DNA from 4 places in the Streptomyces sp. NPDC127038 genome. Region 1 is predicted to be linked to each of the others. Evidence: riboswitches for the same ligand, from Rfam matches in the RefSeq annotation. Region 1 holds a riboswitch; each other region holds the start of a gene.
What was found. Region 1 has a riboswitch for thiamine pyrophosphate ahead of ACFWI4_RS12380 (thiamine ABC transporter substrate binding subunit). Riboswitches for the same ligand answer to the same signal wherever they lie in the genome.
Positions count from the first base shown of each region.

Region 2: it holds a riboswitch for thiamine pyrophosphate, as region 1 does, so the genes downstream of both, thiO (glycine oxidase ThiO) here and ACFWI4_RS12380 (thiamine ABC transporter substrate binding subunit) in region 1, are expected to answer to the same signal.
Region 3: it holds a riboswitch for thiamine pyrophosphate, as region 1 does, so the genes downstream of both, ACFWI4_RS05950 (purine-cytosine permease family protein) here and ACFWI4_RS12380 (thiamine ABC transporter substrate binding subunit) in region 1, are expected to answer to the same signal.
Region 4: it holds a riboswitch for thiamine pyrophosphate, as region 1 does, so the genes downstream of both, thiC (phosphomethylpyrimidine synthase ThiC) here and ACFWI4_RS12380 (thiamine ABC transporter substrate binding subunit) in region 1, are expected to answer to the same signal.

Region 1 covers NZ_JBHXDQ010000012.1:109,349-117,150, forward strand. The annotation lists gene ACFWI4_RS12335 (hypothetical protein) at 226-612, shown strand; gene ACFWI4_RS12340 (barstar family protein) at 855-1,292, shown strand; gene ACFWI4_RS12345 (hypothetical protein) at 1,313-1,447, opposite strand; gene ACFWI4_RS12350 (hypothetical protein) at 1,770-2,072, opposite strand; gene ACFWI4_RS12355 (GntR family transcriptional regulator) at 2,069-2,812, opposite strand; gene ACFWI4_RS12360 (hypothetical protein) at 2,809-3,033, opposite strand; gene ACFWI4_RS12365 (hypothetical protein) at 3,569-3,847, opposite strand; partial or broken gene ACFWI4_RS12370 (GntR family transcriptional regulator) at 3,926-4,670, shown strand; gene rlmN (23S rRNA (adenine(2503)-C(2))-methyltransferase RlmN) at 4,898-6,004, shown strand; TPP riboswitch at 6,098-6,203, shown strand; gene ACFWI4_RS12380 (thiamine ABC transporter substrate binding subunit) at 6,326-7,384, shown strand; gene ACFWI4_RS12385 (ABC transporter permease) at 7,567-7,802, shown strand, end outside.
Region 2 covers NZ_JBHXDQ010000024.1:56,334-64,135, reverse strand. The annotation lists gene ACFWI4_RS18840 (phytoene desaturase family protein) at 1-978, shown strand, start outside; gene ACFWI4_RS18835 (hypothetical protein) at 1,001-2,017, opposite strand; gene metF (methylenetetrahydrofolate reductase [NAD(P)H]) at 2,074-2,997, opposite strand; gene thiE (thiamine phosphate synthase) at 3,167-3,826, opposite strand; gene ACFWI4_RS18820 (Rv2175c family DNA-binding protein) at 3,918-4,289, opposite strand; gene ACFWI4_RS18815 (NAD(P)/FAD-dependent oxidoreductase) at 4,354-5,592, opposite strand; TPP riboswitch at 5,786-5,898, shown strand; gene thiO (glycine oxidase ThiO) at 5,896-7,062, shown strand; gene thiS (sulfur carrier protein ThiS) at 7,059-7,259, shown strand; gene ACFWI4_RS18800 (thiazole synthase) at 7,263-7,802, shown strand, end outside.
Region 3 covers NZ_JBHXDQ010000005.1:159,399-167,200, forward strand. The annotation lists gene ACFWI4_RS05935 (hypothetical protein) at 1-16, shown strand, start outside; gene gndA (NADP-dependent phosphogluconate dehydrogenase) at 117-1,559, opposite strand; gene thiD (bifunctional hydroxymethylpyrimidine kinase/phosphomethylpyrimidine kinase) at 1,804-2,604, opposite strand; gene ACFWI4_RS05950 (purine-cytosine permease family protein) at 2,677-4,077, opposite strand; TPP riboswitch at 4,069-4,161, opposite strand; gene ACFWI4_RS05955 (alpha/beta fold hydrolase) at 4,383-5,204, shown strand; gene ACFWI4_RS05960 (phospholipase) at 5,316-6,683, shown strand; gene ACFWI4_RS05965 (hypothetical protein) at 6,746-7,354, shown strand; gene ACFWI4_RS05970 (sodium-dependent transporter) at 7,496-7,802, opposite strand, start outside.
Region 4 covers NZ_JBHXDQ010000033.1:60,824-68,625, forward strand. The annotation lists gene ACFWI4_RS22750 (DUF5326 family protein) at 1-182, shown strand, start outside; gene ACFWI4_RS22755 (IclR family transcriptional regulator) at 697-1,473, shown strand; gene ACFWI4_RS22760 (SsgA family sporulation/cell division regulator) at 1,575-2,012, shown strand; gene ACFWI4_RS22765 (YibE/F family protein) at 2,095-3,636, opposite strand; TPP riboswitch at 3,708-3,864, shown strand; gene thiC (phosphomethylpyrimidine synthase ThiC) at 3,857-5,677, shown strand; gene ACFWI4_RS22775 (VOC family protein) at 5,775-6,170, opposite strand; gene ACFWI4_RS22780 (LysR family transcriptional regulator) at 6,359-7,303, shown strand; gene ACFWI4_RS22785 (VWA domain-containing protein) at 7,300-7,802, shown strand, end outside.

The sequences.
Region 1 (7,802 bases):
TCCCGTGCAAGCGCACCAGACGGAGGGGAGAAAAGCGGGCAATCGCGATGAAAGTAGGCCATATCGCTATGCCACATCCCAACCGTTCACCCAGGTCAGCGGCTACCGACGTCTCCGATCGCTGCTTCCCAGGCTGAGAGTCCACGGACCAGCGCTGCTGCATGCTTCCGTGCGCCCCTGTCGCGCCACTTCAGCACCCCTTGCGTCACTGGATCATGACCTCCCATGAAGGGATTCGGGAAGTACTGGGGTTGGATCGTCTTCGCGATACTCATTGCCGGCTGGTTGACCTTCGACTTCGGACCAGTCGCGCTCATGGTCCTGTCCGGGGTCAGCGCCTTCTACTTCTTCTTCAACGTGCCTGTCTGGTGTGGTGCAGAGGGCCGCAACAGCTCCTGTCGCAACAACAGCTATGGGACCCTCATGGGTTGTCACCTTCGCCAGCACAAGTGGCAGAAGCTCAAGATGCTCTTCTGGAGCGCGCGTTGGGCACGGCTCCGGCAGGAGCTGTTCCAGAACGCGACCACCACCCTCGCCAGCGTGGGCGGCCTCCTGGCAATCACGTCGGGCGTAGCCGCCACCTTGCAACCGCTGTTCGGTGGGGGTTGGTGACCGAGCAGGCTGACATCCACGTCTGACATCAACGGCAGCAGATGCGGGCACCCCCAGGAGGCCGTGCGTGGCCTACCCGCTCATAAGTTGCCAGGAGCTCCACGCCTGGTGATCGAACTTACAAGGCGGATGTCGGCGGTTCGAATCCGTCCGTACTCACCAGGAAGAAGGCGTCCGTTCGCTCGCACGCCGTTTAGCGGGCAACTCGCCCCGGAGGCAGACGCACCGTTACGGTTCTGAGCATGGTGATCGACAGAGGCCTTCACGAGGTTTCCGGTGCGGACATCCCCGGGATCCTTGCCGAAGCCGCCTGCCACGAGCTTCCTGTGTTCATGCTCTCCACTGCCGGACGGACCGACAAGGAAGCCTTCTTCGAAGCCGTCCGGGAGACGCTTCCTTTGGACCCACCCCTCGGAACGTCCCGCACGGTGTGGGACGCCCTCTCGGATTCTGTCTGGGGTGGGCTCCATGCACTGAAACGGCCCCGCGTAGTCATCGTCTGGCCCGGCGTTCGGCCGACCTCGGACGCGGAAGACGACTTCCAGACGGCGCTGAGCATCCTCCGTGACGTGGTTGCGACTCTCACCGAAGCCCGATACACCGGCGGAAGGCCGACGTGGCTCTCCGTCTACGTTGCCCGGGCCTCAAGCTGTGGAGGAGAAGCGCCGGCAAAGGGCTGAAGGTCGCTACAGTGCAGCCCTCACCACAACCGCACCAGATCGAGCGGGGAACACCGGGGAATCACAATGAGAGTAGCGGAGCCCGACGGGACCACGGCCGGGCCGTTTACCCAGGTCAGCGTCCGGACCGGCCCCGAATGACCGCAGCTTCCCAAGCTGATAGCTCAGGCCCAGTAGTCACGGGCGGGCCGCAGCGGCTTGCTCTGGTCGACGGCACCGACGGCGTGGCTCGGGCACGTGGGGGCGGAGCGGGGCATACGCGTGCGTGGTCGGTCGGCGCGCCCGCCGTCGTGGCTGACTTTCTGTGGCCGAGGTTCAGGCGGTCGCGAAAGGGTTCGTCTCTGCCTCGGTGCGTGATGCGTCTGCCCCGGGTTGGCACAGCGCGACGGGGAGGAGAGCCCGGGTTGATTTTCGGGCTCCCCTTCCCGTGTGGAAGGGAGGAGCGTCATCGGCAAGCGCTGCTGTGCAGGTGCGTCTTCAGGTGCCGTGTGGTTCGTTCACCGCCAGCAGGTGACCGCGGCTGATCGCGACGCGGAGTACGTCCCGTAGGGCCCCGGTCAGTTCCTTCGCCAGTCGTTGCTTTTCCTCTGGGGCCGCGTCCTGGTCGTCGAGCGTTTCGGAGGCTTGCTCCAGCAGCTCGGCGGCCGTGCCTAGTTGGACCGATTCGATGTTGTCCGCCAGGCGTGACATGAAGCCGTCGCGGTCGTCGGTGCTCAGGTAGCAGGGGTTTCCGCCGGGGCCCGACCACGGGAGGAGTCGCAGTTCGTCTTGTGCCGTCATCCTTGCGTCTGCCTCTCGTCGATCACGTGGTGGGTGGTGAAGACCGCGTCGATGCGGTCACCCGGGAAGGCCAGCAGCGCGGCCTCGACAACACGTCCAGCGGAGTCGGTCGCGGTGCGTGTGATGGCGAGGACTGGCCCGGTGGAGCCGATCCGAAGGGCCGATGCCTCGTCCGGTGTCGCTGGACGGGCGCACACCGTCTCCCGGATGGCGGTCGGCGCAGGACCGAGAACGGCGAATCTCTTGACCTCTTCTCCGTGCGCGGATTCGTCGTCGAGCGCTCCGGCCGGCACCAGGTCGCGCGGGATGTAGATGCGGGCCAGCCCGTGCGGTGACGCTTCCTCGAAGCTGAGGCACGAGACCTCGACGACGGGACTGCCCATGGGCACGTTGAGCAAGCCTGTGAGACGTCCGTGCGCTTGAACCGTGGTGGTGCGAACGGTGACACGCAGGGCCGCTTCGGCAGCGGTCCACGGGTCCAGGGTTCCCCAGCCGCCGACGTACATGATCTTGCGGAGGGGGCGGCGGACGAAGTTGCCCTTGCCGTGGATCTTCTCGACGAGGCCTTCCCCTTGGAGTGCGGCGAGGGCGCTGCGCAGGGTCAGGGTGCTGACCTTGTACCGGTCGGCCAGGTCGGCTTCGGACGGGAGGCGTTCACCGGGCTTGATGCGGCCGGTCGTGATCTGTCGCCGGAGGTCGTCGGCGATGTCGTGAGGGCGAGAGGGCACGGACCCGGTCACCGCCTTGTCAGCGACCGCACGGCGAGGAGCCGGGTGCGTGTGTGGATGGTCAGCAGCTCGCCCGACTCGAAGACCAGTTGCTTGGCCCCCTGGGGGAGCTGGAAAAGGTCTCTCACCCGGCAGGCATGGCCGCCGAGTTGGATGACGTCGCCGCGCTGCACGGTGGCCGCGGTGACCTCGACACTGCCGACCAGCGCGCCGCCGGTTGCCCATGCGTTCATCGCTCTGCCTCCGGGGGAGGGGTTCGGTCGGCTGTCGGGTGACACGGGCAGTCGCACGCTTCGTAGATCACGGGAAGGTCGGCCGGGGTCGAAGCCGGGGAGGACTCCGCGCAGGCGGGGTGCGTGCCGATGCGGCAGGCGGTCGAGCGGTAGGGAACGGCCGGAGCGTCCGCGATGTGGAGATGTCGGCGAGACGGCCTTGAGGACATCGAAGGCATCAGCGGAGCCTCACGAGTGCCGGCCATGCACGGGTCGGCAGATGGGGAGCGATGACCACCGTGCGCGTGCGGGCGGGCTTCTCCTGGGCCAGCACGTACGGACGGACGAGTGAGACGTCTTCAGCCGCGAGCGGGTGGCAGCGGTCCCCGTCGCTGGGGCTCCGGCCCGCGAAGGCCGTCAACGCCTCAGTGGGGGAAGCGAAAGCGGTCGGTGTGTGGACGGTCGTTAAGGGGCGGCGGTGCCTGCCTCTTGCGGAGTGACGCGCCCTGGTGAGGGATGCGGCGCGGCGGATTCGGTTGAGCACGCTGGTCAGCTCCTATCGCTGATGGCCCGGTCCCCGGACATCGCCCGTCGCGGGGACCGTTCTGCGTACGACCGCCCAGAGGGTGCGGCCGTTCAAGCTGGTGGCGAGGAGCCCGAACCGATCGGCCTCGGCCACCACGTCCAGGACCTCCCGCCATGACGCGGCGGAGAGCCCGTCCGGCACCTCCGCTTCGACCGACGAGTGACGACGGTGTTCCTCCACTCGCGTGGGAAGCCCGAGGGCGGACAGCCGGGCGGCGATGGCCGCCGCGCTAACTTCCGAAGCGGGCACAGGACAGCCTCCGTCACCAGCGATCACTTTCAGTGAAGCTAGTTAACTAGATTAGGGCTAGTGGACTAGATTTTCCATATGCCTGAGCAGCCGCCCTATCTCCGCATCGCCGACGAACTCCGGCGCCGGATCGCGGAGCACGTATGGGAGCCGGGTGACCGTCTGCCCTCTCGCACCCAGATCGGCCAGGAGTGCGGCGTGGGCGAGAACGTGGTGCGCCGGGCGCAGGAGCTGCTGATCTCCCAGGGGTTGTTGGAGGGGCGCGCCGGATCGGGTACGTACGTCGCCGAGCCCCGGCAGCGGGTGCGGGTGGTCCGGTCGGCGGCGCGACGGGTCACCGTTCCGAGCCGACATGAGGGACATTGGCAGGGCGGGGGACTGGGAGAGTCGGACCGACGCCAAGGTGCCGGCGCCCGCAGACATCGCCGCGCGGCTCGGGATCGCGGAGGGCGAGCTGTGCGTCCGGACCACGTACGAGTTCCTGGCGGACGGCAAGCCGGTGCAGCTCTCGACGAGCTGGGAGCCGTACGACCTCACCGCGGGCACGCTCGTCGTCCTCCCCGAGGGAGGCCCGCATGCCGGAGCCGGTGTCGTGAAGCGCATGGCCGCGATCGGGGTCACCATCAGCCACGCCGTGGAGCAGCCGGAACCGCGGACGGCGACCGCCGATGAGGCGTCGTTGCTCGGCATCCAGAAGGCGGCGCTGGTCACGCACATCCGGCGGACGTACTACAGCGACGACGGACGGCCCGTCGAGACGGCGGACATCGTGGTGCCCGTCGCTCACTGCGAGATCGTCTACGAGATTCCGATCAATCGTTGATCCTCAGTGGAGGCGGGGGTGGTCGTGGGTGTTGACGCCCGGCGACCGCCCGCGACTCCTCTCCTTCTCCTGTTCGTGGCCGGTCAGAGGCTCCGTCCAAGATCATTCCTGGGCCGTCCCTGGGCCGTGCGAGGTCGGCAGAAGCTGACAGGGACTGCCCGGCGGTGACCGCTCCCACCCCGCTCTGGCCTGGGGCCCCGCAGATGATCTGCCACACTGGACGTGTTATGCCTGCACCCGGAGAACTCACTTTTGTCGCGCCGCGCGGAGCCAAGAAGCCGCCGCGGCACCTTGCCGATCTCACGCCCGCCGAGCGCAAAGAGGCGGTTGCCGCGATCGGTGAGAAGCCGTTTCGTGCCAAGCAGCTCTCGCAGCACTACTTCGCCCGGTACGCGCACGACCCCGCCCAGTGGACGGACATCCCCGCCGCCTCGCGCGGCAAGCTCCAGGAGGCGCTGCTTCCCGAGCTGATGACCGTCGTGCGGCACCTGTCGACCGACCAGGACACCACCCGCAAGACCCTCTGGCGGCTCTTCGACGGCACGCTCGTCGAGTCCGTGCTGATGCGCTACCCGGACCGGGTCACGATGTGCATCAGCTCGCAGGCGGGCTGCGGGATGAACTGCCCGTTCTGCGCCACGGGACAGGCGGGCCTCGACCGCAACCTGTCGACCGGCGAGATCGTGCACCAGATCGTGGACGGCATGCGGGCGCTGCGTGACGGCGAGATCCCCGGGGGCCCGGCGCGGCTGAGCAACATCGTCTTCATGGGGATGGGCGAGCCGCTCGCCAACTACAAGCGCGTGGTCGGCGCGATCCGCGCCCTCACCGACCCCGAGCCGGACGGGCTCGGGCTGTCGCAGCGCGGTATCACCGTCTCGACGGTCGGCCTCGTCCCCGCGATCAACCGGTTCGCGGACGAGGGCTTCAAGTGCCGGCTCGCGATCTCCCTGCACGCCCCGGACGACGAGCTGCGCGACACCCTCGTCCCCGTGAACACGCGCTGGCAGGTGCGTGAGGTGCTGGACGCCGGCTGGGGGTACGCGGACCGGTCCGGGCGTCGGCTGTCCATCGAGTACGCCCTGATCCGCGACATCAACGACCAGGCGTGGCGTGGTGACCGGCTCGGCCGGATGCTCAAGGGCAAGCCCGTACACGTCAACCTCATCCCGCTGAACCCGACCCCGGGCTCGAAGTGGACCGCCTCGCGGCCCGAGGACGAGAAGGCCTTCGTCGAGGCCATCGCGGCCCACGGCGTCACGGTGACCGTCCGGGACACCCGGGGCCAGGAGATCGACGGAGCGTGTGGTCAGCTCGCCGCGACCGAGCGGTAGGCTGAACCGAGTCGGTCCCCCGCCCATCGCGGGGTCCGGCAGCGCCGCGGCCGGACGGTCCGACGTCCGGCGGCGGCACCGTCCGACATCTTCATATTCCGACAGGGGAGCGCCACAGCGCTGAGAGTGCGGGACAGACCGCAGACCCTCTGAACCTTGCCCAGGTCATTCTGGGTAGGAAGTTCGGTCATTACTCAAGCTGTTGCGCCCTGCCCGGGAACCGTCAGAGGTCCCGGGCAGGGCCGCGTCTCTTCCTGGTCACCCAGGAGGAATTCAGTGAGCATCACCACCACCATCGGCGGCGGCAGAAGGTTCGCCGTCATGGCCGCGGGCCTCGGCCTCGTCGCGCTGCCCGCGCTGTCCGCGTGCGGTTCGTCCGGCGCCGCCGGCTCGGGCGACTCGAAGACGGTCACGCTCGTCAGCCACGACTCGTGGGCCGTGTCGAAGAACGTGCTCGCGGACTTCGAGAAGCAGTCCGGCTACAAGGTCCGCGTCCTCAAGGACGGCGACGCGGGCCAGGCCGTGAACAAGGCCATCCTGACCAAGGACAACCCCCAGGGCGACGTCTTCTTCGGCGTCGACAACACCCTGCTCTCCCGAGCGCTCGACAACGGGCTCTTCCAGCCGTACGCGGCCAAGGGCGCGGACCGGATCAAGCCGGAGTACCGGACCGACCAGGCCGAGCACCGGGTCACCCCCATCGACACCGGCGACATCTGCGTCAACTACGACAAGGCCTGGTTCGCCCGGCACAGGATCGCGCCGCCGAAGTCCTTCGACGACCTGGTCAAGCCCGCGTACAAGAACCTCCTGGTCACGGAGAACGCCGCCACGTCCTCGCCCGGCCTCGGCTTCCTGCTCGGGTCCGCCGCCCACTACGGCGACGCGGGCTGGCAGGACTACTGGAAGAAGCTCAAGGCCAACGGCGTGAAGGTCGTGGACGGCTGGGAGCAGGCGTACAACGACGAGTTCTCGGGCTCCGCCGGCGGCAAGAAGGCCAAGGCGGACCGCCCGCTCGTGGTCTCGTACGCCTCCTCGCCGCCCGCCGAGGTCATCTACGGCGACCCCAAGCCCACCACGGCCCCCACCGGCGTCGCGGACGGCACCTGTTTCCGGCAGGTGGAGTACGCGGGCCTGCTCAGCCACGCGGCCAACGCCAAGGGCGGCAAGGCGTTCCTGGACTTCCTGCTCACCAAGGAGTTCCAGGAGGACATGCCGCTCAACATGTTCGTCTACCCGGTCCGTGAGGGCGCGCGGGTGCCCGCCGAGTTCACGCAGTACGGTCCGCAGGCCAAGGATCCCGAGATCCTGGCGCCCGCGAAGATCGCCGCCGACCGCGACCAGTGGGTCAAGTCGTGGACCTCGCTCGTACTGAAGTAGCGGACGCGGACGCGAGGGCTGCGGCGGAGGCCGGCGCTCCGACGGCGACGGGCGGCCCCGGCAGCCCCGGCGGCGACGGCGGCCCCGGCAGCACCGGCAGCCCCGGCGGAGCCGACGGGCGGCCCGGTGCCGCCCCGGCCGGCCGCGCGGCCCGCCGCGGGAACGCCGCACGGTTCGCCCTGATGGCGCTGCCCGTCGCGTTCTTCGCCGTGTTCTTCGCCTACCCCGTCGCCGCGATCGTCTCGCGCGGTCTCCACGGCGACGGCGGCTGGCGGCTCGGCCGGATCTGGGACGTCGCCACCCGGCCCGACATCCTGCACGTGCTGTGGTTCACCACCTGGCAGGCGCTCGCATCGACGGCCCTCACGCTGCTGGTCGCGCTCCCCGGCGCGTACGTCTTCGCGCGCTTCGACTTCCG
Region 2 (7,802 bases), on a different contig from region 1:
ACCCGCCGGGCCGGGACGCTCGCCGAGGTCGCCGCCTGGGAGCTGCGCGACGCGCGCCTGACGGCCCTCCTGGAGAGCCACGCCCTGGCGTACGGGCTCGACCCGCGCTCCACTCCGGCGAGCGCGGCCGTGCTGCCGTACATGGACCACGCCTTCGGCACCTGGTACGTGCGCGGCGGTGTCCGCGAGCTGGCGCGCGCGGTGTACGAGCGGTGCCTGGAGCGCCGGGTCGAGTTCCGGTTCGCCACCCGGGTCGAACGGATCGTGGAGAAGGACGGCCGGGCCGTCGGTGTGGAGCTCTCCGCGGACGGCACGTTCGAGGAGGCCGACCTCGTGGTCGCGGGCGTGCCGCCGGAGGGGCTCCTGGCCGGGGCCGGGCTCCGGGGCGCCGGTGAGGTGCCGGCGCGGTCCGGCGGGGCCGGCCGGCTGACGGTGCTGCTCGCGCTGCGCGGCCCGCGGCCCGCCGGCGTGGCGCACCGGACGGTGGTGCACTCGGCGGACCGGGACGGCGAGCTGGAGCGGCTGTTCGGCGAGCGCCCCGGGGTGCCCGTGGCGCCGACCGTCGTGGTCTCGCGCCCCGACGACCCCGCGCTCGTGCCGGACGCGGAGCACGAGGCGGTCACGCTGACCGTCACGGTGCCGTCCGGGACGCGGGTGTCCGGGGAGGACGTGGAGCGGGTCCTGGAGGCCGCCGGGCGGGCCCTGCCCGGGCTGCGGGACCGGCTCCTGTGGCACGAGGTCCGCACCCCGGCCGACATCGCGGAGGAGACGGGCGTGCCGGGCGGCGCGGTTCCCGCTCCGGCGCTCGCCGCGGCGGACGGCCGGCTGCTGTACCCGTCGAACACCACGCGGATACCGGGGCTCTTCGCGGCCGGGGGCTGGGCGCACCCCGGCGGCGGTCTGCCGCACGCGGGCATGTCGGGCGCGCTGGTGGCCGGGCTGATCGTGGAGGGGCCGGACTTCCAGGGCTCGCAGTGACCGGTGCCCCGGGGCCGCTCCGTCAGTAGCGGTACTGCTCGTCGTACCCGGCGTTGCCGTTGCCCTGGTACGGGTACTGCTGCTGTTGTTGCTCGGCCGGGAGTTCGCCGCCGTACTCGTCGGTGCGCTGCTGCGGCACCCAGACGCCTCCGGCCGGGGTCTCGCCGCCGTACGTTCCGGCCGCGTACTGCTGGTCCTGGCCGTAGTTCTGCTGCTGCGCGTACTGCTGCTGGTCGCCGCCGTTGTAGGCGCTCTGGTCGTAGGTGGCGCCGGTGTACGTCTGCTGGCCGGTGTACGGGTCCGTGTAGCCCGCGTACTGCTGCTGCCCGTTGCCGTAGGCGTACTGCTGCTGGTCGTAGCCCGTGTAGCCGTCGTACGCGTAGGCCTGCTGGTTCTGCCCGGTCGCGTAGGCCTGCTGGTCCTGGCCCGTCGCGTAGGCCTGCTGGTCCTGGGACGGGGAGGCTCCGGCGTAGGCCTGGTCCCCGGCGCCGGAGTACGCGGCGGTGTCGTAGACGCCGTACGAGCCGGTGTCCTCGGGCAGGGGCTGCGGTTCGTAGACGGAGGTCGACTCGGCGGCCGTGGGCTCGGCCGGCTCCGGGGGCGCGAAGCGGTCGGCGGGGGTCGCCGGCGTGAAGACGTCGTCCTCGTCGGCGGCGTACGGGTCCTCGCGCCGGTAGGCGGCCACCTCGACCTCGTCGAGTTCGGGGCTCTCCTCGGCCTCGTCCGCGTCCTCCGGCTCGCCGCGGCGGCGCTTGCTGAGCTTGCCGGGCCTGTCCTCCGCGCCGGGGCCCTTGATGGCCCAGCCCTGCGCGAAGCCCTGGCGGAACGACAAGGTCACATACGTCTGGCCGACCGTGAAGGCGGCCGCGCCCAGGCCGATGACGGGAACCGAGTGCATCAGGACGCCGAGGACCACACCGAGGAAGCCGACGAAGGCGAGCAGCCTGAAGCGCAGCCGCGCCTTGTACTGCAACAGCACCTCGCCGAGCAGCCACAGTGCGACGATGCCGAATGCCAGATAGAGGACCGTCAAGCCCATGTACGCCCCTCTCCCAGTGGCCGCTACGCAGTGTGTCGTACGCGGGTGCGACCGGTCTAGGCCTGCTGCGGGTGATGCAGGCCCAGATTCTCGTAGATTTCCAGCGTCGCCGTGGAGTTGTTGAGCGTGATGAAGTGCAGTCCGGGGACTCCCTCGGTCAGCAGCCTCGCGCAGAACTCCGTCGCGAACTCGATCCCAATGGAGCGTACAGCCGCCGGATCGTCTTTGACTGTGAGGATCCGCTCTTTCAGGACGTCCGGGAACGAAGCATTCGAGAGTTTGGGCAGCCGTTCCAACATCTTCACACTTGTCACGGGCATGACTTCCGGGATGACCGGTGTCGCGCAACCCGCCGCGTCGACCCGGTCACGCAGACGGAGGTAGGACTCCGGCTGGAAGAACATCTGCGTGATCGCGTAGTCGGCCCCGGCGCGGCACTTGTCGACGAAGTGCGAGACGTCCAGATCCCACTCCGTGGACCGGGGGTGCATCTCGGGGAAGGCCGCGACGCCGACGCAGAAGTCGCCGGATTCCTTGATGAGACGCACGAGTTCGGCCGCGTAGGTCAGGCCCTCGGGGTGTGGGACCCACTCCCCCATGGGGTCGCCGGGCGGGTCGCCGCGCACGGCGAGCATGTTGCGGATGCCCGCGTCCGCGTACTGCCCGATGATGTTGCGCAGCTCCGCGATGGAGTGGTTGACGGCGGTGAGGTGCGCGACCGGGGTGAGGGTCGTATCGAGGACGATCTGCTCGGTCTCCTTGACCGTGCCGGCCCGCGTCGAGCCGCCGGCACCGTAGGTCACGGAGACGAAGTCGGGGGCCACGGCCTCGACCCGCCGCAGCGCGTTCCACAGGTTCCGCTCACCCTTGGGGGTCTTCGGCGCCGAGAACTCGAAGGAGAAGGTCTGTTTGCCGGTCGCGAGCATGTCGCGCACGGTGCGCGCGCGGTCAGTCCTGGTGGAAGCGGATCCGAGGGCCATACCGGCAGGTTAGCCAGAGGGCGGCGGTCCCCCAACCGAACCGCTGACATTTGTCCGATCTGTCGACTTCTTGTCCACCCCTCGGACAGCGGCCGTGTCGGGACGCCCCGTGCGCCGGCCGCGGGCCCGCCGGTGCGGCCGGGACGGCCCGCGCGGGCCCGCCGCGGGCCTACGCCGTGCGCAGGCGCTTCGCGAACTCGGCCGCGGCCGCGCCGGGATCGTCCGCCTCGGTGATCGCCCGGACGACGACGACCCGGCGGGCACCTGCTTCGAGCACCTCGTCGAGCCGGCCGAGGTCGATGCCGCCGATCGCGAACCAGGGACGGTCGGTGCCGAGGGCCGCCGTGTGGCGGACCAGGCCGAGTCCGGGCGCGTGGCGGCCCGGCTTGGTGGGGGTGGGCCAGCAGGGGCCGGTGCAGAAGTAGTCCACGCCCTCCTGGACGGCGGCGGCCTCCGCCTCGGCCTCGGCGTGCGTGGAACGGCCGATCAGCACCTCGTCGCCGAGGATCGCGCGGGCCGCGGGGACCGGGAGGTCGCCCTGGCCCAGGTGCAGGACGCCGGCGCGGGCCGCGTGGGCCACGTCCGCGCGGTCGTTGACCGCGAGGAGCCTGCCGTGCCGGGCGCAGGCGTCGGCGAAGACCCTCAGGGTCTCCAGCTCCTCCGCCGCCTCCATGCCCTTGTCGCGCAGCTGCACGATGTCGACGCCGCCCGCCAGGACCGCGTCGAGGAACTCGGCGAGGTCGCCCTGGCGCCTGCGGGCGTCCGTGCACAGATAGACACGGGCGTCGGCGAGGCGGTCCCGCGCGGTGGTGGCGGCGTTCTCGGGCATGCGTGGGTCCCCCGTTGTCGGTGCGCGGGGGAGCGCGGCGGGCGGGATGGTCCCGCCGCCGTGCTCCCCGTGCCGGACGGTCTCTATCAGGTCAGACGGCGAGCGCCTGGGCGCGGCGCTTCACCTCCGTGCCGCGATTCTCGCTCAGGGCCTGCGCGGGGGTGCCGGGCAGGGTCGGGTCGGGGGTGAAGAGCCACTCGAGGGCCTCTTCGTCGGAGAAGCCGTCGTCCCTCAGGAGCGTCAGGGTGCCGGCCAGGCCCTTGACTACCTTCTGCTCGTCCACGTCGATGAAGTCGGCGGGGACGTGCAGCGCGCGGTTCTCACCACGGCGTACGGCGATCAGCTGGCCTTCCTTGACCAGCTGCCGGACGCGCGTCACCTCGACGCCGAGCTGTTCGGCGATGTCGGGGAGGGTGAGCCAGGCGGGGACGAGAGCATCGATCTTTGCGTCAATCTCGGTCACGGGACAAGCGTGCCATCCCGGACCGACAGTCGGAAGCCGAGGGCGTCCGTACCGGGGTTCCCGGTCAGGCCGTGGCGCCCTTCAGGGGCCTCGCCGGGTCCGCGAGCAGCTCCGGGTCCATGGCCGCGCCCGCCTCGATCAGCCGGCGGCCCTGGGCGAGATCCCTCGGGCGGCCCACCGCGAGCAGGGCGACGAGCCGCGTCCCGCGCAGCCAGCACACCGACCAGGAGGCGCCCGAGGGGTCGCCGCGCCACACCAGGGTGTCGGCGGGCGTGTGGTGGCCGACGTACTGCACGAAGCGGCCGAACTGCTCGGACCAGAAGTAGGGCACCGGGTCGTAGGCGGCGGGCGTCTCCCCGACGATGTTCAGGGCGACCGTGCGGGGGCCCTGGAGGGCGTTGTCCCAGTGGTGGACGAGGAGGCGTTCCTCGTAGCGCCCGGACGGGAAGGAGGCGCAGTCGCCGACCGCGTAGACGTCCGGCACGGAGGTGCGCAGGTGGTCGTCGGCGACGATCTCCCGGTGGGCGCCGAGCTCGATGCCGGACCCGGCGGTCCAGGCGGTGGCCGGACGCGCGCCGATCCCGACCACGACGGCGTCCGCGGGCACCCGGGAGCCGTCGTCCAGGACGACCGCGCCCGGCTCGACGCGCTCCACGCGCGCGCCGGTGCGCAGCGAGGCCCCGCTGTCCGCGTACCAGCCGGCCATCGGAGCGGCGACCTCGGCCGGCAGCGCTCCGGCGAGCGGCCGGTCGGCGGCCTCGACGACGGTGACCGCGCAGCCCGCCTCGCGCGCCGCCGTGGCGAACTCGGCGCCGATCCAGCCCGCTCCGACCACCACGATGTCGTGCTGCCGGGCGAGGACGGGACGCAGCCGGTCGGCGTCGTCCAGGGTGCGCAGCAGATGCACCCCGGGCACCCCTTCGGCGCCGGGGAGCCGGATCGGCTCGGCCCCGGTGGCGACGACCAGGACGTCGTACGGGACGGGTCCCGCGTCGGTGTCCAGTTCGTGCTCGCCGGGGCGCACCCCGAGGGCCTCGCTGCCCAGTCTCAGGTCGATGTCCAGGGACTCGAAGTCGACGTCGAAGGCGGAGCCCTCGGACTTGCCGAGGAGGACGGCCTTGGAGAGCGGCGGCCTGTCGTAGGGCTGATGCGGCTCCGCGCCGATCAGCGTGACGGTGCCCGTGAAGCCCTGTTCGCGCAGGGCGACCGCGGTCTGCACCCCGGCCATGCCCGCGCCCACCACGACGACCCGCCGTACCGCGGACCCCCGCGGCGGGGACTGTGCCTGCGTCTGATCGCTCACCTGATCACCATAGACACGTGACGATCCGTCAGTCAGCGCACGTGCTCGGTGACCTGTTGCACACCGCCGGTCCCGCGCGGTCCCCGGCCGTGCCCGGCCAGGCTCCGGGGGCGGCGGCGGGGCCGCCGGGCGCCGCGCCGCGGGCGGAGGCTCCCTTACCGGCACGGAGGGGGGCGGGCTAGGGTGGCCGACGTAAAGCACTCGCGGGAGCCCGGACGAACCGGGCTGAGAGGGAGGCTGGGCGGCCTCCGACCGTACGAACCTGATCCGGGTCATGCCGGCGAAGGGAGGGGCTGGACGCCCATGCCGTCTGCACGTTCGTCGGACGTCCTCGTCGTCGGGGGCGGGATCATCGGTCTGGTGACGGCCTGGCGGGCCGCGCAGCGCGGGCTGGACACCGCGCTGGTGGACCCCGAGCCGGGCGGCGGGGCCGCCCGGGTCGCGGCCGGGATGCTGGCCGCCGTCACCGAGCTGCACTTCGGCGAGGAGACCCTGCTGGGCCTCAACCTCGCCTCGGCGCGCCGCTATCCGGACTTCGCCGCCGAGCTCACCGAGGCCACCGGCCAGGACCTCGGCTACCGCAGGTCGGGCACGCTGGCCGTGGCGCTGGACGCCGACGACCGCGCCCATCTGCGGGAACTGCACGCGCTCCAGGTCCGGTCGGGGCTGGAGTCGGAGTGGCTCAGCGGCCGCGAGTGCCGCCGTCTGGAGCCGATGCTGGCGCCCGGGGTGCGCGGCGGCCTGCGGGTGGACGGCGACCACCAGATCGACCCCCGCAGGCTCGCGGGAGCCCTGGTCACCGCGTGCGAGCGGGCCGGGGTGAGCGTGCACCGGACCTGGGCGGAGCGTCTGACCGTCGTACGGGAGCGGGCCACCGGGGTCGTCACCGCCGAGGGCACCGCGCTCGCCGCGGACCGGGTGGTGCTCGCCGGAGGCAGCCTCAGCGGGCGGCTGGCGGGCGTCCCGGACGACGTGGTGCCGCCGGTGCGGCCGGTCAAGGGCCAGGTGCTGCGGCTCACCGTGCCCCCTCGGTACGCCCCGTTCCTGAACCGGACCGTGCGGGCCGTGGTGCGCGGCAGCCACGTGTACCTGGTGCCGCGCGAGAACGGCGAGCTGGTGGTGGGCGCGACCAGCGAGGAACTGGGCTGGGACACCACGGTGACGGCGGGCGGCGTGTACGAGCTGCTGCGCGACGCGCACGAGCTGGTCCCCGGGATCACCGAGCTGCCGCTCACCGAGACGCGCGCGGGGCTGCGCCCCGGCTCGCCGGACAACGCGCCGCTGCTCGGCCCGAGCGCGCTGGAGGGCCTGCTGCTGGCCACCGGCCACTACCGCAACGGCGTGCTGCTGACGCCGGTGACCGGCGACGTGATGGCCCATGTCCTGACCACCGGCGAACTCCCCGCCGAAGCCCGCCCCTTCACCCCGCTGCGCTTCGGCGCCCAGGCCCGCACGGAGCTGCCCGTATGAACGTCGTCGTCAACGGGGAGCGCCGGCTGGTCGCCGCGGGCACCGCTCTGGACGCGATCGTCGCGACCCTGACCCCCTCGTCGTCCGGGGTGGCCGCCGCCCTGAACGAGACCGTCGTCCCGCGCGCGCAGTGGTCGTCCACCGCGCTCGCCGAGGGCGACCGCGTCGAAGTCCTCACCGCCGTCCAAGGAGGCTGAACCATGGCAGACGATCCCTTCGTCCTCGGCGGTACGGCCTACGCGTCGCGCCTGATCATGGGGACGGGCGGCGCGCCCAGCCTCGACGTGCTGGAGCGCTCCCTGGTGGCGTCCGGCACGGAGCTGACGACGGTCGCGATGCGGCGCGTGGACGCCTCCGTGCACGGCTCGGTGCTGTCGGTGCTGGCCCGGCTCGAGATCCGGGTCCTGCCGAACACGGCGGGCTGCTACACCGCGGGCGAGGCCGTGCTGACCGCGCGGCTGGCGCGCGAGGCGCTGGGCACCGACCTGGTCAAGCTGGAGGTCATCGCCGACGAGCGCACCCTGCTGCCCGATCCGATCGAGCTGCTCGACGCGGCGGAGACCCTGGTCGACGACGGCTTCACCGTGCTGCCGTACACGAACGACGACCCGGTGCTGGCGCGGAAGCTGGAGGACGTCGGCTGTGCGGCGATCATGCCGCTCGGCTCGCCCATCGGGTCCGGGCTCGGGATCCGCAACCCGCACAACTTCGAGCTGATCGTCGAGCGCGCGGGGGTGCCG
Region 3 (7,802 bases), on a different contig from region 1:
GGGAGCGTCCGGCTGAGTCGTCCGGCGGACGGACGAGAGCGGGCCGCACCTTCCTCGCCGGGGGTGCGGCCCGCTCCTCACTCACAAGTCGGCCCGAGGTGCGGGACCGTCAGGTCCTAGAGCATCTCGGTCTCTTCGCGGGACGCCTCGCCCCACAGCGTGTGGAAGCTGCCCTGACGGTCGGTGCGCCGGTAGGTGTGGGCGCCGAAGAAGTCGCGCTGGCCCTGGGTGAGGGCGGCGGGCAGCCGGTCGGCGCGCAGGGTGTCGTAGTACGACAGGGCCGCGGAGAACGCGGGCACCGGGACGCCTCTGCGGGTGGCGATGGAGACGACCTCGCGCCACGGGACCTGGGCGTCCTTGATCTCGGTGGCGAAGCCCGCGTCGGACAGCAGACTGACCAGGCCCGGGTCGACTGCGTACGCGGCGCGGATCCGGTCGAGGAACGCGGCGCGGATGATGCAGCCGCCCCGCCAGATCTTCGCCACCTCGCCGAGGTCGATGTCCCAGCCGTACTCGGCGGCCGCGTCCAGGATCATCTTCCAGCCCTGGTCGTACGCGATCAGCTTCGAGGCGTACAGGGCGTGTTCCACCTGGCTGGTGAAGCGCTCGGCCTCGGTTCCCGTCAGGTCCCAGTGGGTGCCGCCGGGCAGTCCGCGGTAGGCGGCGCGCAGCCCGTCCTGGCTGGAGGCGGCGCGGGCGAAGGTCGCCTGCGCGATGGCGGTGACCGGGGAGCCGAGGTCCAGCGCGGTCTGCACGGTCCAGCGGCCGGTGCCCTTCTGCCCGGCGGCGTCCACCACGATGTCGACGAACGGCTGCCCGGTGGAGGCGTCCGTGTGGGCCAGGACCTCGGCGGTGATCTCGATCAGGTACGAGTCGAGGCGGCCCTTGTTCCAGCGCCGGAAGATCTCCGCGATCTGCGGCGGGGTGTAGCCCCCGACACGGCGGAGCAGGTCGTAGGCCTCGCCGATGAGCTGCATGTCGGCGTACTCGATGCCGTTGTGCACCATCTTGACGAAGTGGCCGGCGCCGTCCGTGCCGATGTGCGTGGCACAGGGCTCGCCGTCCACCTTGGCGCTGATCGACTCGAACATCGGACCCAGCGAGGCGTACGACTCCGGGGAGCCGCCGGGCATGATGCTCGGCCCGTTCAGCGCGCCCTCCTCGCCACCGGACACCCCGGCGCCGACGAAGTGGATGCCGCGCTCGCGCAGCGACTGCTCGCGGCGGCGGGTGTCGGAGAAGTGGGCGTTGCCCCCGTCGATGATCATGTCGCCGTCTTCGAGCAGCGGGGCGAACTCTTCGATGACGGCGTCGGTGGCCGCACCCGCCTGCACCATGATCATCAGGCGGCGGGGGCGCTCCAGCGCGGCCACGAAGTCCTCGGCCGTCTCGGCCGCGACGAAGGCGCCCTCGTGCCCGAACTCCTCGACCAGTGCCTTGGTGCGCGCGGGGGTGCGGTTGTGGACGGCGACGGTGTAGCCGTTCCGGGCGAAGTTGCGGGCCAGATTGCGGCCCATCACCGCGAGCCCTGTGACGCCGATCTGCGCGGTCGCCTTCATGGTGTGCTCCTTGGATCCGGATCTGCCTGTCCGCGTACCTGACGGGAGAGCAGACGACTGTCGCTGTGCCGATCAGTACGCACGGGAGGGGCCGGGGTGTTCACCGTCCGCGCCAGGAGCTGCGCGGGACCGCGGTACGGGTGTCGGGTGCCGGGTCGGGCGGGGCGCCGGGCCGCCGGCTTGGTGTCGGGGGAGGGACGGCCGGGGCGCGGCCCGCGAGCCGCATCCCGCGGGCCGCGGCGGGTCAGCCGTTGTCGCGGCGCAGCCGCCAACCGTGGTCCACCGGGCCGATTCCGGCGCCGAGCGCGAAGCCCGCCTCGATCGCGGCGGTCACGTACGCCTTGGCCCGCCGCACGGCCTCCGGCACCGCGAGGCCCTCGGCCAGCCCCACCGAGATGGCCGACGCGAGCGTGCACCCGGTGCCGTGCGTGTGCCGGTTGTCGAGGCGCGGCGCCCGCAGCCAGTGCTCGGCAGTGCCGTCGGTGAGCAGGTCGACGGCCTCGCCCGGCAGATGACCCCCCTTCACCAGCACCCAGCGGGGGCCGAAGGAGAGCAGCGCGCCGGCGGCCCTGCGCAGGCCGGCCTCGTCGCCCACCTTCACCCCGGTGAGCTGGGCGACCTCGTCGAGATTCGGGGTGGCCACCGTCGCCCGCGGCAACAGCCGGGTCCGTACGGCCTCCAGCGCGTCGTCGGCCAGCAGCTTGTCCCCGTGCTTGGAGACGCTCACCGGGTCCACGACGACCGGGGCGCCCACGTCGGACAGCAACTCGGCGACAGCGGTGACGAGTCCGGGCGACGAGAGCATCCCCGTCTTCACCGCCTGGACCCCGATGTCGTCGACGACACTGCGGTACTGGGCCCGTACCGCGTCCTCGGACAGCTCCCAAGCCCCCTGCACACCCACGGAGTTCTGTGCCGTCACGGCGGTCAGCACGCTCATCCCGTGGGCGCCGAGCGCGAGCATGGTCTTCAGGTCGGCCTGGATTCCTGCGCCTCCGCCGGAGTCGGATCCGGCGATCGTCAGGACGCGGGGCGGTGCGGTCATACGGGGAGTTCCTCTCGGGTTCGGCCACGGGCGCGAGGGCCCCGGCCGGCGGAGCGGCGGGCGGGCGGTCCCTCAGACGCGACGGCGCAGCCGCAGCGGGGCGTAGAGGGCGAGGGCGACGAGGAACGCCACGTAGTAGGAGAGATCGGCGCCGTGCAGCGCGTCGGCCACCGGACCGACGTACAGGCTCGTGTCCATGAACGGCACGGCCGCGCCGAACGCCCCCGCGAAGGCCACGAGCGAGATCCGCCCCGAACGCGGACGGGCCGTCTCGGCGGCGATGTCGAGCGGGGCTCCGCCGCGCTCCCGCCCGCGGGCGATCCAGTCGACGACGACGATCGCGACGAACCCGGGGATCCAGTAGCCCACGAACAGCAGCACGTTCTGGAAGCGGGCCGTGGTGTCGGCGGCGTGCATCCACAGCACCAGCGGGAAGCCGAGCGCGGCGGCCAGCGCGGCGGCCACCGGGCGCGGGATCCGGACTCCCAGCGTCTGGAGGGCGAGGGAACCGCTGTAGTCGTTCATCGCGTTGCTGCACACCGCGGCCAGCGCCACGGCCAGCAGCCCGAACGCGCCCGCGGCACCGCCGCCCAGCAGGGTGTCCACGCCCGCCGCCGTCTGGTCGGTCAGCACCGACGCACCCCACAGACCGAGGACCTGCACGGCGACGAACGACGTGACCAGTCCGAGCAGGGTGCACCAGAACATCTTCGGGCGGGACGTGTCACGGGGCAGATAGCGGCTGAAGTCCGACGCGTACGGGGCCCAGGACAGCGACAGGCTCAGCGCGATGGTGCTGGTGAGCACGAACGCGCCCGCGCGGTCGGCGCCGGACGCGGAGCCCGTCGTCGCGGGGTGGACCCCGCCGAGCATCCGCCAGGCGATCACCGCGAAGGCCACGGCGAGCACGAACGTCATGACGATCTGGAGGCGGTGGATGGCCTCGTAGCCGAGCACGCCCAGAGCGCCCTGGGCCACCATCATGACCAGGACACCGGCCCAGAACGGCCAGCCGCACAGCCGGGCCAGCGCGTCCCCGCCGAACAGGCCGATCAACGCGTCCCAGGCGACCGAGGACAGCCACTGGAGCAGCCCGGGCAGTGCCACCGACCTGCCGAACGCGAGCCGTGCGAGCGGGAGTTGGCCGGTGCCCGTGAGCCCGCCCCAGGTGCTGAGGGCGGCGGTGGGCAGTGCGCCGAGCACGGTCCCGAGGACGACCGCCGCGAGGGCGGTGGTGAAGTCCAGGCCGAGCGTGACGCCGATGGTGCCGGTGAACACGCCCGTCATCGTCAGGTTCGGGGCGAACCACACGGTGAACAGGCGCCCGGCCCCGCCGTAACGGTTGCTCTCGGGGACCGGCTCGATGCCGTGCCCCTCCACCCGCAGGTCGCCGGGTGCGGCGGGCATCCGCCCGTCGAAGACGGCGGGCCGGCCGTCGGCGGGCAGCCCGCCGGAAACATGCGCCAATGGCATGGAAGACATCCCTCCGCCAGTACGAACTGGTTCAGGTTCGACGGGTGTGATCTCAGCCCTCGCAGGGCACCCCGTGTCCGGTACGACGGACACCCTAACCGTTCCCGGCGACGGAGCGGGAGCGGGTCCTCACTCGCCCGGACCGGCGCGCGCCCGCGCGTGCTCCGGTTCATTCGAACGGTGCGGGCGGACTGGTTCGCAGCGCGGCGCGTGCCGCCCCTCGGTACTGTCGGAAGTGATCGCCGCTCGCGCTCCGCTCCCGGGTTCCCGGACACCGGTGGCCGGGCGGAAGGAGGCAGGGTGCCGTGACCGTGATCTCCCTGAAGTCCGCGCAGGTGCGGGAAGGGCTCGCCCTCCCGTACGCCGAAGCCGGGTACCCCAGTGGTACACCGGTCGTCTTCGTGCACGGTCTGGGCGACTCCTGGTGGTCCTTCGAGCCCCTGCTGCGGCGCCTGCCGGCGTCCCTGCACGGCTACGCGCCCACCCAGCGCGGGCACGGCGACGCCGACCGTCCCGCGGAGGGCTACGCTCCCGACGACTTCGCCGCCGACCTGGTGGCCTTCCTGGACGCCGTCGAGATCCCCCGGGCCGTGCTGGTCGGGGCGTCCAGCGGCGGTGTTCCGGCCCGGGTCGTGGCCGGCAGCCATCCCGACCGCATCGCGGGCCTGGTGCTGCTCGGTGTCCCCGGCACCCTCGCGGACAAGCCTGCCGTCACCGCACTGGTGAGCGCGATGGAAGCCCTGTCCGATCCGGTGCCGCGCGCGTTCGTGGAGGACTTCCTGGCCGACACGGTGGCCCGCCCGATCGCCCGGGGTTTCGTCGAGACCATGGTCGAGGAGAATCTGAAGCTTCCGGCGCACGTCTGGAAGGACACCGCGCGCGGGCTCCTCGACACCGATCTCCGCGCGACCCTCGGCGGCATCCTGGTGCCCACGCTCGTCGTCTGGGGAGAACAGGACGAGTTCCTGCCGCGCGAGGACCAGCAGACGATCCTGGACGCCGTCCACGGCGCCGACTTCCTCGCCTACCCGGAGACCGGGCACTCCGTCCACTGGGAACAGCCCGAACGGGTGGTCGCCGACCTCGCCGCGTTCGTCACGCGGATCGAGCACCCGGGCACGCGGTAGGCGCCCCGCCCCTGCCGGTTGACGCGATCTGTACCCCGGCCGTCCGCCGATGCCCACCGGCGTATCTCCGCATGGCATGCTCATGCTCCCCACAGGAAGGGACCACGTGCCATGAGACCGAGCCGACGCTCCCTGCTCGCCGCCACCGCCGTACTGGGAACCGTCTTCGCCGTGCCCGCGCCCGCGCGCGCCGCCGACGTCCCCACCCCGGGCGCCTATTACGTCCAGAGCGCCGTCACGGGACTGAACGCCGCCGACAGTTCGGGGGCGGTCGTCCAGCACAATCCGAGGGGCAACGAGGACCACCAGCAGTGGACCCTCCGCCAGAGTGGATCCTCCTACGTGCTCGAAAGCGCCGACACCGCGGGCAGTTGTCTGGGCCGCTCGGGAGACCAGGCCCGGACCGTCGCCTGTACGAGCGCCGACGCCGCCTGGGAGGTGGCGCCGGCCGGCGCCGACCAGTACACGCTCAAAGTCCCGGGAACGAACAGCTACTTGACGGTCACAGACAAGACCGCCGGTGCCAACTACCCGGCCCAGCTGGCCGTCGGCTCCTCGGGCGGCCTCGCCTCCTGGTACCTCACCCCGGTCACGCCCCAGACCCGGCCGATGCCGGCCCAGGACCAGCGGACCCTGGACCAGGTCACGTTCCTCACCGCCCACAACGCCTACGCGAACGGCGTGGACGGCGGATTCGCCCCGCCCTTCGTCAACTTCTTCCCGAACCAGAACCGCGGCATCAACCAGCAACTCGCCGACGGTGTACGAGGGTTCATGCTCGACCTGCACCAGACGCCCGACGGCGCGATCCTCTGTCACGACAGCTGCACACTCGTCAGCAAGCCGGTCGCGCTCTGGGTCGACCTCCAGCGCATGGTCGACTTCCTCAAGCAGCACCCCGACCAGTTCGTCACCGTGTTCCTGGAGGACTACGTCGACCCCGGGGTGCTGCGCTCCGAACTCGCCCGGGTGAACGGCCTGTCCGACGTCCTGTACCGCCCGGATCAGACGGGCGTGCGCGAGCACGGCTGGCCGAAGCTCGCCGACCTGACCGCCGCCGGGCACCGCCTGCTCATCTTCACCGACCACAGCCGTGCCGCCGACGAGTCCGCGGGACTGACCCGGGACAGCTTCGGCGTCATGTACCAGCGCGAGTGGACCGTCGAGAACTACTGGTCCATGGGCTCGGGCCTGGGCTCCTCCGACTGGTCCTGCTACAGCCGCTGGTACGGCGCGGACACGAACGTGCCGCTGACCGACACCGAGCCGGGCTTCCGCCCCCTGTTCGTCATGAACCACTTCCGTGACGCCACCATCGCCGGGACCGCGAGCACGGACAACACCAAACTCGCCGACCGGGCCCGCCGCTTCTGCGAACCGGCCGCCCGCAAGAAGCCCAACTACCTTGCGGTCGACCGCTACGACCTGGGCGACCCGGCGTCGGCGGTGAACACCCTGAACACGTACGTGTATCCGTAGTCGGAGGGCGTCTGTCAGTGCCCTGCGGCAGGATTCCCCCACCGACGTGGGAGGGGATCAGTATGGGCATCGGATACAAGACGTCCTGGCTGGCCGTGCCCGGCGCGAGCGGCGGCGCCGTCGCCGACGCGCTCGGGCTGGCCGGTCGCGTGGCCATGGACTGGGACGCGGGTACCGAAGCGGCGTACAGGAAGGGTGTGTTCGTGGCGTCCCCCGTGGACGGCTGGACCCTCGCCCACGGCCGGATCGACCTCGACGCCGGACGTGACGGGGACGGGCCCGCCGTCCTGGCGTGGCTCGGGTCGCTGGGCCGGCGCTTCGGAGAACTCCAGTACTTCAGCACCGACCGCGTCGGCGAATGCCACGCCTGGGCGAGAGTGGAGGCCGGCCGAGTCGTCCGGGCCTACTGCTACGACGGCTGCGTCGGTGATGTGCTCATGCGACTCGGCGAGCCCACCGAGATCGAGCGCCGCCTCGGCGTCGGCCTCCGGGGGCTCGAGGAAGGGCGTGAGCGGTGGGGCGAGGCCGAGTGGGACGACTGGCACGCCGCCATGCCGGACGAGCAGCACGTCATGGCCATCGCCCGCGACTGGGGCATCTGCCCCCTCGACATCCCGGACGGAACGACCGTGGTCGACGGCATCCACGGTTTCCCCCCGGACGCGGGCTGACCCTGGACGCCGGCTGACCCCGGCCCCACCGCGGACGCGATCGCCGTCACCGCGAGCCGTGGCAGCCGTGTCCCGGGCCGCACCGGGTACGCGACACCGGCGACGGCCGGTACGGCACCGAGAGCGCTGTCCGCCGGGCAATTACGGGTCGGCGGTACGTGAGCCATGAGCCTTCCCGGGGTCCTCGCCGGGGGCGCGGTCCGCCGTCGCCGGAGTGCGGGACGTCCACCGCGTGCGCCGCTCCGGCAGCACGTGCGCGCGGGGGCGGTGTCCGGCCCGTACGACCCGGCCGGCCGCCGCCTTCTGGAGCAGGCTGTACGCCAGCACCGGCAGCAGGACGTGCGGCCGGTCCGGCAGTGTCGTCGTGATCAGGACGGCGCCCGCGCTGCTGTTGTTCATGCCGCAGGCCAGGGTGACCGACGCGCCCGCGGGTGCGTCCAGGCGCAGG
Region 4 (7,802 bases), on a different contig from region 1:
GGGTGAAGTGGGTCGCGGTGCCGGTCATCGCCCTGGTGGTGTTCGGCGGTCTGATAGCGACCGTCGTCGGGTTCGTCATCGGCCTGCTCTTCAAGCTGCTCGTCTTCGTCGCGCTGGTCGGCGGACTGATCTTCATCGTGCGGAAGTTCATGTCGGGCTCCTCCTCGCGCAGCGACTGGTGAGGCGCGAGAGGGTGAGCGGCAGGTAACGGCGAAAGGGGAAAGGGAACCCAAGGTTCCCTCGGCCGGGGGAAGTTTTCCGCTGAGGCCGCGTATGAGCGGTGACGGGCCGTTAGAGTCCGGAACCCGACGCGGGGCCGACCCCGCGGGCAGCGCACAGCCCCCTCCCGTGATTCCCCGCACGGGCGGTCCTCCTCGCTCTTCGGAGTGTCCCTTGGCCACGGTCGACACCGCACCCCCACCCTCCGTCGCTCCTCCCTTCCGGCGCCCGGGCACGCCCGCGGCGGCACGCGTCCCACCGGTCCAGCCGCGCACCTCGCCGGGGGAGCCGCCGCCCTCCCGCGGCCCGTCCGCTCCGCCCAGGGAGCCGGCGCCGCCCCGGTCCGCCACGGCGGAGGGACCCGCCCGGCGCACCGCGCCCGTGGAAGGGCTCTCCGGCCGCACCAGGCCGTCACCGGCCCCGAGTTCGCCCCCGGTGCCCCAAGGGACGCCACGGCTCGCCCGTACCCCCGCCCCGGTGCCCGCAGCCGCTCCCCTGGACTCGCACACCACCACGCTGATCGGCTCGGTCCAGCGCGCCATGCGCCTGCTGGAGGCCGTCGCCTCGCGCGAGCAGGGAGCCCCCGCCAAACAGCTCGCCCGCGAGGCGGGACTGGCCCTGCCGACCGCCTACCACCTGCTGCGCACCCTGGTCCACGAGGGCTATCTGCGCCGCGACAGCGGGCTGTTCTTCCTCGGGGAGGCGGCCGAGAGACTGAGCAGCAGCGGGGCCCGGCAGAAACGTCGCAGCACCGTACGGGACACCCTCGCTCAGTGGCGCGACATGATCGGCGCGCCCATGTACTACGCGGTCTACCGCGAGGGCGAGATCGAGGTCATGTGCGTCGTCGACAGCACGGCGAACCCGGCGGTCCCGGAGTGGGCCGACTTCCGTGAGACCGGGCACGCCCACGCGGTCGGCCAGTGTCTGCTCGCCCAGCTCGACGACAGCTCACGCCGTGACCACCTCGACCGCCACCCGGTGCGGGCGCTCACGCCGTACACGGTGCGTGACGAGGAGCGGCTGCTGCGGCGCCTGGAACGGACGGGCCGGATGGAACCGGTGGTCGAGCGGCAGGAGTACGCGCTGGGCACGGTCTGCGCCGCGATCCCGGTGACCGCGGGCGGTTCGGCGGCGGCCGTGGCCTTCTCCCTCCCGTCCCACCAGGGCGACCGCCTGATGTCGGCGGCCCGGAAGCTGCACGGCGAGGTCGGGCGGCTGCTAGGAACACTCGCCTTCTCTATCAGTATCTGAAAACTCACTCCTTGTAATCCGGCATGCACGTTGAGCAATATTTCCAGCAGTGTCGGGTGGGACGAATCCTGGCCGGTGGACGGCAAACGACGGGGTAGGCGATGCGCGAGTCGGTGCAGGCAGAGGTCATGATGAGCTTCCTCGTGTCCGAGGAGCTGTCCTTCCGCATTCCCGTCGAACTGCGATACGAGACCTGTGATCCGTACGCCGTGCGGTTGACCTTCCACTTGCCCGGAGACGCGCCCGTGACCTGGGTGTTCGGCCGGGAGCTGCTGATCGACGGAGTGGGCAGGCCGTGTGGCGACGGTGATGTGCACATCGCTCCGGCCGACCCGGAGGCGCTCGGCGAGGTACTGATCCGGCTTCAGGTCGGCGCCGATCACGCGCTGTTCCGGTCCGGGACCGCGCCGCTCGTCGCGTTCCTCGACCGCACGGACAGGCTCGTGCCGCTCGGACAGGAGCGCTCCCTCGAAGGCTTCGACACCTCGCTCGACACGGTCCTCGACCGCATCCTCACCGAGGAGCAGAGCGCGGGCTGACGCCGCGGCCGGCCCGGAGCGGAGTAACGCTTCCTCACGCGGTGCGCCGGAGCAGGATGGTTTCAGCGCTTCCCGGCGGCGGTCAGTGCTTGCGGCGTCGTCCCTTCCCGCTGCGTGCCGGGGTCCTGGCGGCCGCGGCCTGGGCGGGGACCGTCGCACCGCCGTCGCGGTCCGCGGCGACCACCAGGGCGGCCAGCGCGGTCGTCACCGGCACGGCCGCCACCAGCCCGATCGATCCGACCAGCGTGCGCACGATCTCCTCCGCGACCAGTTCGCTGTTGGCGACCGTGTCCACGCTGCTCTGCGCGATCGAGAAGAGCAGCAGCAGTGGCAGCGCGGCGCCCGCGTAGGCCAGGACGAGGGTGTTGACGACCGAGGCGATGTGGTCGCGGCCGATGCGGATGCCCGCGCGGTACAGCCCGCGCCAGCCCATCGTGGGGTTCGCCTCGTGCAGCTCCCAGACCGCGGACGTCTGCGTCACCGTCACGTCGTCCAGGACGCCGAGCGAACCGATGATGACACCGGCCAGCAGCAGACCGCTCATGTCGATGGACGGGAACAGACCGTGGATCAGGCCGGTGCTGTCGTCGGTGTTGCCGGTCAGCAGGGCCCAGTCGATGAAGAACGAGCCCAGGAGACCGATCAGCATCAGGGACAGCAGGGTGCCGACCACCGCCACGGAGGTCCGGGCCGACAGGCCGTGACACATGTAGAGCGCGATCAGCATGATCGCGCTGGATCCCACGACGGCCACGAGCAGCGGGTTCGAGCCCTGAAGGATCGCGGGCAGGATGAAGAAGTTCAGGATCATGAAGCTGATGGCCAGGGCGACCAGCGCCATGACTCCGCGCATCCGCCCGATCACCACGACGACCAGGGCGAAGATCACGGCGAGCAGTGTCAGGGGCAGCTTCCGGTTCGCGTCCGTGACCGAGTACTGGAGGTCCTTGGGGGCGGAGGGCTCGTAGGCGACGACGACCTTCTCGCTCTGGTGCAACTGCCGTGACTGGTCCGGCTGGACGATCTCGGTGAACGTGCGGCCCTTGTCCTTCCCGGTGTCGACCCGGACTGTGGCCTTCTTGCAGTCCCCCGCCGTCCCGCGCCGGGCGGCCGAGCCCCCGGTGCCTGAGGTGTCGCCCAGCGAGCCCGCCGAAGAGGCGTTCACGGACTTGCAGTCCACCTGGTCGATCTTCGTGACGGTCGCCTGCTGGGTCTGCCGGTCGAAGCCGACACCGGTGCGCTCGTGGGCCGGAGCGCCGCCGGGCCACAGCACCACGAGCCCCACGACGACCGCGGCCGCGAAGGGGATCAGCACCGCGGCGATGACCTTGCGCAGATGCCGGGAGACCGGTGCGGCGGGGCCGTGACTGTGGGAATGCCCGTGCCCGTGCCCGGCGTTCGCGGGCTCGTCGCGCCCGCGCCGCGGACCCGGACCGTGGTCGTGGCCGTCCTCGGAACCGTGGTGATCGTTCTCCGGCCCGTGTCCGTGTCCTCGGCCGTGCTCCGGACCGTGTTCGTGCCCCGGCCCGTGCCCGCTGCCGGGGCCCTGCCCGCGGCCGCCGTCGGAGCCGGGACGCCGCGGTGGCTCGGGCGGAGGGAACGGATGCTGCCGGGTCGTGGTCACCGCCCGATCATCGCAAGAACGTCAAGGGCCCTCTGTTCACCGCGCCAGACATGACGCTAGCGTGGAGGCACCTTTGCACACGCGGGAGCTCGGAGCACCGGGCTGAGAGGGCGCTGACCTCCGTCTTCGCGATGTTTCACATGAAACATCGGCGATCGGAAGCCGCTGCGTCGACCGCTGAACCTGTTACCGGGTAATGCCGGCGTAGGGAGTAGGTCTCATGACCGACAAGGATGTACGCACGCCTGCCTTCGGCCGGACGGACGGGGTCTCCCCGGCGTCTGCGAACGGCCAGGACGGACGGTCCATCGGCTGGCACAAGGCGTACGTCGGGGGCACGCGCCCCGATCTGCGGGTGCCGGTTCGCCAGGTGCACCTCACCAACGGGCAGTCCGTGACGCTGTACGACACCTCGGGGCCGTACACCGATCCGGCCGTCGACACCGATGTGCGCAGGGGGCTGGCCCCGTTGCGCGAGAACTGGATCATCGGCCGCGGAGACACCGAGGAGTACGCGGGCCGTCCCGTCCGTCCCGAGGACGACGGGATCAAGCACACGGCCCCACGCGGAGGACTGCGCAATCTCGACGCGGTCTTCCCCGGCCGGCCCCGTCAGCCCCGCCGTGGGCGTCCCGGGCAGCCGGTCACCCAGCTCGCCTACGCGCGACGCGGTGAGATCACCCCCGAGATGGAGTTCGTGGCGGTCCGCGAGAACGTCGCCCCCGAGGTCGTACGGGAGGAGATCGCCGCAGGCCGGGCGGTGCTGCCGGTGAACGTCAACCACCCGGAGATCGAGCCGATGATCATCGGCAAGCGGTTCCTGGTGAAGGTCAACGCCAACATCGGCAATTCCGCGGTCACTTCCTCCATCGAGGAGGAGGTCGAGAAGATGACCTGGGCGACCCGCTGGGGCGCGGACACGGTCATGGACCTGTCCACCGGCCGCAACATCCACACCACACGCGAGTGGGTGCTGCGCAACTCCCCCGTCCCCATCGGGACCGTGCCGCTCTATCAGGCACTGGAGAAGGTCGACGGCCGCGCCGAGGAACTGACCTGGGAGATCTACAAGGACACCGTCATCGAGCAGGCCGAGCAGGGCGTGGACTACATGACGGTCCACGCGGGCGTGCGCCTGGCGTACGTACCGCTCACCGCGAACCGCAAGACGGGCATCGTCTCGCGCGGTGGATCGATCATGGCCGCCTGGTGCCTCGCGCACCACGAGGAGTCGTTCCTGTACGAGAACTTCGAGGAGCTCTGCGAGATCCTCGCCGCGTACGACGTCACCTACTCGCTGGGCGACGGGCTGCGGCCGGGTTCCATCGCCGACGCCAACGACGCCGCGCAGTTCGCGGAGTTGAGGACGCTCGGGGAACTCAACAAGGTCGCGAAGCGTTTTCAGGTCCAGACGATGATCGAAGGCCCGGGCCATGTCCCGATGCACAAGATCAAGGAGAACATCGACCTTCAGCAGGAGATCTGTGATGAAGCTCCGTTCTATACCCTCGGCCCGCTGACGACGGACGTCGCGCCCGCGTACGACCACATCACGTCCGGCATCGGTGCCGCGATGATCGCCTGGTGGGGCACGGCCATGCTCTGCTACGTCACGCCCAAGGAGCACCTGGGCCTGCCCGATCGTGACGACGTCAAGACCGGCGTCATCACCTACAAGATCGCCGCCCATGCGGCCGATCTCGCCAAGGGCCACCCGGGTGCGCAGGAATGGGACGACGCCCTCTCCGACGCCCGCTTCGAGTTCCGGTGGGAGGACCAGTTCAATCTGGCCCTCGACCCGGACACGGCACGGGAGTTCCACGACCGGACGCTGCCGGCCGAGCCCGCCAAGACGGCCCACTTCTGCTCCATGTGCGGGCCGAAGTTCTGCTCGATGAAGATCAGCCAGGACATCAACGAGCGGTTCGGCGGCGGAGTGGCCGAGGGCGCCTCCGCAGAGGAGATCTCCGAGGGCATGCTGCAGAAGTCCCGGGAGTTCGCGGAGGCGGGCAACCGCGTGTACCTGCCACTGGCCGACTGAGTCGCTCCACAGGTGGCCGGGGGCGCGGCCCGGGAGGTCCACCCGGGCCGCCGCCCCACGGCACCGCCATGGCGCGGCCCGGCCCGCCCCGGCACGGTCACGGCGTTGCGTCCTGCGGGTACCAGCGCAGCTCGACGGTGTTCCCGTCCGGGTCCTGGACGTAGACCGAGGTGGCGCTGCCGCGTGCGCCGTAGCGCTGCACGGGTCCTTCGAGCACGGTGAAGGTCCCGGACGCGATGACCTGGTCCCAGTCCAGCGGCTCCACGGTGAGGCAGATGTGGTCGACGTTGGACCCCTCGGGGGCATGTGCCACCAGGTCGATGATGGTCTCCGCGGTGATCCTCACCGACGGGAACGGCGCCTGGCCGCGCCGCCATTCGGCGACGCGCACGGGCTCCAGGCCGAGGAGTCCGGTGTAGAAGGCCAGGGACCGCTCGACGTCCTGGACGTTGAGGACCAGGTGGTCGAAGGCCTTCACGCGCACGGTGGTCATGTCGTCTCCAGGTCGACGGCGTGGCGGGGCCACGCGCTGAACGGGGCGGGGTCGATCACGTCGGCACGGCCACGCCCCGATCCGTCCCCCGGGCCGTGCCGACGCCTTCTACGATCCGCCGCGGGACGGATGCCATCAAGACATGATCGCTGCACGACTGTTGAGCCAGATTTAACGACGGGGGATTCATGCTGGAACGACTGGAGACCGAGACGTTTCTGACGCTGGCCGAGGAACTGCACTTCGGCAGGACCGCCGAGCGTCTGCGGATCACGACCGGACGGGTCAGCCAGGTGATCAAGGCGATCGAGCGCAGGGTCGGCGGCCTGCTGTTCGAACGCACCAGCCGCTCCGTGCGGCTCACCCCGGTCGGCCGGCAGCTGGCGGACGAGCTGGCACCCCTGGCCGCCGGGATGGAAGCGGCGCTGCGCAGGGCGGCCGATGCCGCCCTGGGCGTCACCGGAGAACTGCGGGTCGCCTTCCTCGGCGAGTGGACGGCACCCGCACTCCTCAAGGCCGTCGCCCTGTTCGGTGAGCGGCACCCCGACTGTCGGGTCGACGTGCGGGAGGTCCAGTTGTCCAACTCCCGGGCGAGTCTGGTGGACGGCTCGATCGACGTGCTGCTCGCCTCGTTCCCGTTCGACGGCATGGCCCGCGGGCCCGCCCTGCTGCGTGAGAGAAGAGTCCTGGCCGTCGCGGCCGGTCATCCGCTGGCCGGAGAGGAGCGGCTGTCCCTAGAGGTGCTCGCGGACCATCCCGTGGTGCAGTACCCCGAGGTCACCTCCGCCGGATTCAAGCGCGACCGCACACCGGATCACACCCCCTCGGGCAGACCCGTTCCCAAGGGTCCGGCCGGCGGGTCCTTCTCCGAGATGCTGTCGCTGGTCGCGATGGGCCGGGGCGTCCTCCCGGTCGGTGAACACTCCCGCCAGTACTACCCACGGCCCGACGTCGCCTACGTCCCCCTCCACGACGCACAGCCGATCGAACGGGGACTCGTGTGGAGGGAGGGCAACACCAGCGAGCGGCTGCGTGCCTTCGTACGGGCCGCGACGGACGCGGCCGACCCGCCCCACCCGCACGCCTACCGTTCGGATCCTCCGGCGGCTTCTCCGGGGAGACTGGGCCCATGACACCGACATCGATGAGCAAGGGCGCCAACCTTCCCGTTGCCGCACGGCAGGTGCGGGTCGTACTCGGCTGGTCCGGGGGCCCCGGAGCGCCGGACGCCGACGCCTCGGCCCTGCTGCTCCGCGCGGACGGCCGGGTGCGCGACGACGGTGACTTCGTCTTCTACAACCAGCCCCGGCACGTCTCGGGGGCCGTGCGTCACTCGGGCAAGCGGCGCGAGGGCGGCGGGACGACGGACACCGTCGAGGTGGATCTGGGCGCCCTGGAGCCGGAGATCCAGCGGGTGGTCCTGGGCGCCTCCGCCGACGGGGGCACCTTCGGCGAGCTGTCGGGGCTGAGACTGAGGCTGTTCGACGCCGGGACCGGCGAGGAGCTGGCGTTCTTCGACATGGAGGCGACGACGGAGACGGCCTTCATCGGCGGTGAGCTGTACCTGCGGGGCGATCGGTGGAAGTTCCGCGCGGTCGGCCAGGGGTACGCCTCCGGGCTCGCGGGCCTGGC